Regions from separate parts of the Pseudoalteromonas sp. Xi13 genome, predicted to be linked through region 2. Evidence: predicted binding sites of a transcription regulator. Region 2 holds the regulator's gene; the other holds the start of a gene.
What was found. The regulator LexA, encoded in region 2, represses DNA repair genes until DNA is damaged. The targets are predictions, from matches to a motif close to TACTGTATNNNNATACAGTA.
Positions count from the first base shown of each region.

Region 1: a site for LexA is predicted at 1,924-1,943, ahead of ruvC (crossover junction endodeoxyribonuclease RuvC). Genes of this name have one in related genera too.

Region 1 covers NZ_CP034439.1:1,383,950-1,387,093, reverse strand. The annotation lists gene ruvB (Holliday junction branch migration DNA helicase RuvB) at 1-722, opposite strand, end outside; gene ruvA (Holliday junction branch migration protein RuvA) at 730-1,347, opposite strand; gene ruvC (crossover junction endodeoxyribonuclease RuvC) at 1,350-1,874, opposite strand; gene EJ103_RS06290 (FtsX-like permease family protein) at 2,003-3,144, opposite strand, start outside.
Region 2 covers NZ_CP034439.1:3,481,069-3,484,212, forward strand. The annotation lists gene coxB (cytochrome c oxidase subunit II) at 1-644, opposite strand, end outside; gene lexA (transcriptional repressor LexA) at 1,117-1,734, opposite strand; gene EJ103_RS15720 (hotdog fold thioesterase) at 1,912-2,352, shown strand; gene EJ103_RS15725 (hypothetical protein) at 2,363-2,743, opposite strand; gene EJ103_RS15730 (Rho termination factor N-terminal domain-containing protein) at 2,972-3,144, shown strand, end outside.

The sequences.
Region 1 (3,144 bases), 1.6 Mb from region 2:
GTACCATCTGATTTTACTTGCGTGTAATCGCGCACACGACGTAATAAGCGGTTTGCTATACGCGGTGTGCCTCGTGAGCGTTTTGCAATTTCGGTAGCGCCATCGTCGCACATTTGTAAATCTAGGTAATGTGCAGAGCGCCCCACTATATGCGATAAGTCAGCTACCGAGTAAAACTCTAAGCGCTGAACTATACCAAAACGGTCTCTAAGTGGTGAGGTAAGTGAGCCTGCGCGTGTTGTCGCGCCAATAAGCGTAAACGGCGGTAAGTCTAATTTAATAGAGCGTGCAGCGGGGCCTTCACCAATCATAATATCGAGTTGGTAATCTTCCATTGCGGGGTAAAGTATTTCTTCAACTTGTGGGCTGAGTCTGTGTATTTCATCAATAAACAGCACATCGCCTTCTTCAAGGTTGGTAAGTAATGCAGCAAGGTCGCCGGCTTTTTCAAGTACTGGGCCTGAAGTGGTTTTAATACTTACATTAAGCTCATTGGCAACAATATTAGCAAGCGTGGTTTTACCTAAGCCCGGCGGGCCAAATATTAATAGATGATCGAGCGCTTCACCGCGGCTGCGCGCTGCCTCTATAAATATTTCCATTTGCTGCTTAACATGCGGCTGACCTTTGTAGTCGGCTAAAAGCTTGGGCCTTATTGCGCGGTCTATGGTGTCTTCGTTGGTTTTTTCGCTCGCGTCAATTAAACGATCAGCTTCAATCATGGGTTACTCACAACATTGATTTTAAAGATTCTTTAATAAGAACCTCAGTAGACATATCGGGTTTACTTACCGATTTTACTGCTTTTTGCGCCTGTGGCAATTTATAACCAAGCGCAACAAGTGCCGATACGGCATCGTCTGCAGCATTATTGGCAATTGTTGCATCGCTAGGGGGCTCTATAACGGCATTATCGCTATATGGCGTAAATAAATCGTTACCCCAATCTTTTAAGCGGTCTTTCATTTCAAGCACTAAACGCTCAGCGGTTTTTTTACCTACACCCGGTAATTTAACCAATGTTGTGGCATCTTCGTTGTTTACGCAACTAACAAATTGCTGCGCCGACATGCCCGACAAAATAGCTAAGCCTAGTTTAGGGCCCACACCATTTGCTTTTAATAGTTCTCTAAAAAGCGCGCGCTCGGTTTTATTATTAAAGCCAAATAATAGTTGTGCGTCTTCGCGTACTACAAAGTGCGTGTACACTATGGCGTTTTCGCCAATATTGGGTAAGTCGTAAAAACAGGTCATGGGCATTTGTACTTCGTAGCCTACGCCGCTTACTTCTAATAAAATTTCGGGCGGCTGCTTTTCAACTAAAATGCCATTTAAACGGCCAATCATACTTATTTCCTTAAACGTCCTCTAACGGTTTTGCTTGCGCTACCCGCTAGTTTTATTAAATTTTGTTCTGAGTGCGCATGGCAAATTGCAATGGCAAGCGCATCGGCCGCATCGGCTTGCGGTGTGCCAGGTAATTTTAAAATATTTTTTACCATGTGTTGCACTTGCGATTTATCGGCGCCGCCATTACCTACCACGGCTTGTTTAATTTGCCGGGCTGAGTATTCAAATACGGGTAAGTCGGCCATAGAGGCTCCCACTATCGCGGCTCCTCGGGCTTGACCAAGTTTTAGCGCGGCATCCGGGTTATGCGCCATAAATACTTTTTCTATGGCAAAGGTTTCGGGGGAGAACTGCTCTATTATTTGCGTGATCCCTTGGTAGATCATTTTTAATCGTATGGGGAACTCATGCTCGGCTAATTTAATACACCCGCTTCCTAAATAGGTAAATTTAGCGCCTTGATGCGCAACCACACCATAACCGGTTAAACGAGAACCTGGGTCTATCCCTAAAATAATGGCCAAACAGCACACTCATTATTGTTATTTTTCAATAACGGTAATAATGCCAGAGCACTGTATAAATTACCAGTGGCGAGTAAAAACAAAAACGCCCGCAACTTAGTGCGGGCGTTTAGCGTTAAAAGTATAGCTTAGGCTAAAGCACGTACTAAGCCTTGGGTATTTTGTTTAAGTTTACGGGCAATCATAAAGTAGCCAAGCGCGGCTACAAACACCCCGCCAGACACTGGCCCTATTAGCCAAATTGCCGGGTGCAATTTACCGGCTAAGTCAAACATTTGCTGCTGAACAATCAATAAGGCTACATCACTAAATAATGCGGCTACAAACCCAGCTAAGCCACCTAATAGCAAAAACTCATAAAGCGTCGCATTTTTTATTAACCGCCCTTTAGCGCCTAAAGTTCGCAGTATTACTATTTCTTGCATTCGCTCGCCAAGGCTCGCTTGCACCTGAGATATAAGCACTAATGCGCCACACAAAACCACAATAGCAAGCACAAAGCCAATAGCTAACGACACCTGCTCAATTGTTGATTGTATTTGCTTAACAAAGTTATCTACATCGATGGCGGTAATGGTTGGATAAGTGCGCAGTAACTGGCTAAACGCTTTCTTTTGCTCTGGCTCTATACGCACAGATGAAATATACGTTGCCGGAAAATCTTTTAGCACATCGGGGCTTAAAATAATAAAAAAGTTAGGTTTTAGCGTAGCCCAATTTACTTTACGCACACTGGTAATTTTGGCGTCAAATGATTGCGCACCAATTAAAAATGTTAAGGTGTCGCCTATTTCTACGTCTAGGCGCTCCAACATAGACTCCTCAACCGATGCCTCACCCACTGCGCCTTCGCCAAACCACTGGCCTTGCACAATTTCGTTTTGGGCTGGCACATTATCAAGCCAGGTTAGATTAAGCTCACGGCCAATGCCTGAACGCGCTTCTTCATCTTTTTTCTCGTTATCTTGCAACGACACTTTACGCGCAACAAGCTCGCCATTTACCGCATTTACTCGCCCACGAATGGTTGGATAAAAATCCGATACTAAAATATCGTTTTCTGCTAAGTAATTATTTACAGGCTCAAGTTCGTTTTGTGTAATATTAACTAAAAATGCATTAGGTGCATCGGCGGGTAATTGAGACTGCCAATCTGAGATCATGTCATTTTTAAGCACAATCAAAAACAATAGCAATTTAATCGCCAATGAAAAGCTAATAAGCTGCACTGCATTTACGTTGGCACGTTTTTGTATAGAAGCAATAGCTA
Region 2 (3,144 bases):
TCGTTGATGTTGGTCCACGTTTCGTTGATAAACCCCGGATTGGCATCTTTTTTAACGGCAAAATCGGGTACCCACCAAGAGTGAATAACATCATCAGAGGTCATTAAAAAACGCACCTTTTGATTAATTGGCAGTACTAAAGGTTTATCAACCTCAAGTAAATAATTAGGGTTTTTATTAGCAAGGTTGGCTATTTCGTCTTGAGGGGTAGATAAAATAGAGTAAAACTCTACGTCTTCGCCCATATATTCATAATGCCACTTCCACTGTGACCCTGTAATTTTAATGGTTAAGTCAGCCTTACTGGCATCTTCCATCGCAATGAGGGTTTTAGTGGCAGGGATTGCCATGGCAATTAAAATAACAAACGGAATGGCAGTCCAAAGAATTTCTACTTTGGTACTTTCATGAAATTGGGCAGGAACTGCCCCTTTAGATTTACGGTGATGAATCAGTGCCCAAAACATTATTGCGAACACTATCACCCCAATCACACAACATATTAAAAATATGGTCATGTGTAGCTGATATACATTATTACTTATATCGGTTACGCCCTTGCGCATATTGTATTGGCTATTAGCCAGCACTTGCTGCGGGAACATAATCAACACAAGCCACAAGGTAGAGGTCAGTTTACCCATGTGACGGCTCCTTTGATGCTATTGCGAATGCAAAGCGAAGAGGCATACGGCTTAAACGCCAATTCGTTATTTTTATTTTTTTACCAATCTTATTTTTGATTGGTATCGCTAGGACAACAAAAGGTTTGTGTATATTGTGTGTTCTCATAACTAAAAAGCTGTGAGTTATTGTTAGTCCAGCACATTAATGATTAGCTAAAAAACGTACAACAAGCAAGTTTTAGTATAAAAAACAATCAAGTGATATTTTAAAATTGACTAAATGACGGCGTATTAAATTGTTATTTAACAGCCAAGATACGAGCAAAATTAAGGGATGTAACACGCTTAGGAAGATAAAAGTATGAGTGAAAAAAAGTTTACAGCCTAAATAATTTTAGGGCGTTTTGAGATGGTGGAAGGTCTGTTTTTAAAACAAAAATGCACACTAAAAAGTGCGCATTTATAGATATTACTTAAAAATAGTTAAAAATTACATCCAGTCGGCATTTCTTATTACGCCAACGGCTAACCCTTCAATATTAAACGACTCGTTTTCAAGGTCTACTTCAATTGGCGTAAACTCTTCGTTTTCGGCGTGTAATAATACTTTTCGGCCTGCTTTTTCTAGGCGTTTTACGGTTACGTCTTCATCTACTCGTGCAACCACAACTTGGCCATTTTCTGCTGTTTGAGTACGGTGTACAGCAAGTAAGTCGCCATCCATAATACCTATATCTTTCATACTCATGCCGTTAACACGCAGTAAAAAGTCGGCGGCTGGTTTAAACATAAGTGGGTCTATTTTACAGTGACTCTCAACATGCTCTTGCGCCAAAATAGGCGAACCCGCTGCAACTCTACCTATTAATGGTAGACCTAGTTGCTCAGGCTCCTCTTCTTCAACCAATTGAATACCACGGCTTGCGCCTGGTTTCATTTTAATAACACCTTTTTTGGCAAGCGCTTTTAAGTGCTCTTCTGCGGCATTGGCACTTTTAAAACCGAGTGTTTGCGCAATTTCGGCACGTGTAGGAGGCATACCAGTGTCTTTAATAAAAACTTTTATTAGTTCGAGTATTTGAGCTTGGCGTTTAGTTAATGGTCGCATACAACTGGTTTTCCATACAGTACATTTAACTGTGAGTATATACAGTTAAATAAAAATCGCAAATTTAAATTGTGCTTTAAAATAGCTAAATACACCGCACCTGGATAAATTTTAGGTAATTACAGACGTTCAGTATTTAAAATGCTATAAATTTGCTTTCAATATAAAGGAGTAATTATGAGTATTTGGCATCAACCCATCACATTAGAGCTTTGCAAACAGTTAGATGAGGGAATAAACGGCCAAGGCACGCTGATGAAAACCATGGGCATAGAAATAACCGAAATAGGAGATGATTACCTAGTGGCTACCATGCCTGCTATTCCTGAGCATCATAATCCTATTGGTATGGTACATGGTGGCGCAAATGTGGTACTTGCTGAAACCGTAGCAAGCTACGCCGCTAACTTTGTAGTGGACTTTACAAAATTTTATTGTGTTGGACAGGAAATTAGCGCCAGCCACTTAAAGGCCTCTCGAAATGGCACTTTAACCGCCGTTACTCGTGCATTTCATATTGGTAAGCGCAGTTCTGTATGGGAAATAAAAATAACCAATAGCCGCGGCGAGCTTTGCTGCGTATCAAAAATGACCGCAGCGGTTGTCGAGCGCAAATAATTAACTATGGCTACTTTTCGATAGGGTAAATCGTTATTTCCATACCAGCGCCAATTGCAGATATACGTAGCAGTGTATCTGCATGTAGAGCTTGGTTAAAACACTTAGGTGACGTGCCCGACTCAAAGCCTATATCAAACGTTCTGCGCGAACAGCTTAGCCACTGCTTAAGCGCATTACGTGAACACGACTCTATTAATTCACATAAGTGGTTGATTGCTTTGTCTGGCGTGGTTATATCACCTGAGGCTTCAATACGCGCCAATTGACGATATTCGTCTTTGTCATAATGCAAAACCATCGCGTTTTTCTTTAAGTCTGCCACTAGGGCACTAATATCTTGTTTAGACTCAAGCTCTAGATCTACATTTAAAAATTGAATTTCCGACATTGTCTGCTTTTTACCCTCTTATAGTTTCATCGCAAACTTTAACGCAGTTTTACTTTTATACCAAATCAACTAAGCGCTAAACATGGCTTTATTAATAGAAAATACCTGTTTAAACGCCATTGGCATCTAATTTGCCTTATAAAACGGGTTAGGCTAGTTACGCTTAATTTTACCGTTTATGTATGAAAGTTATACACACACTGTGTAATTAAACGCTTCAGGAGGACAATTATGGCAGATCATGGCCCGCAAATTAAAAACGACGATCAGTACGATGCGCTTCGAGATGAAGGCATGAGCAAACAAAAAGCCGCGCGCATTGCTAATAGCAATACTCATAAAACCGCAGTTAAAGGCGGCAAAGCCTCAAAGTATGAGCAGCGCACTAAAAAGCAGCTGTA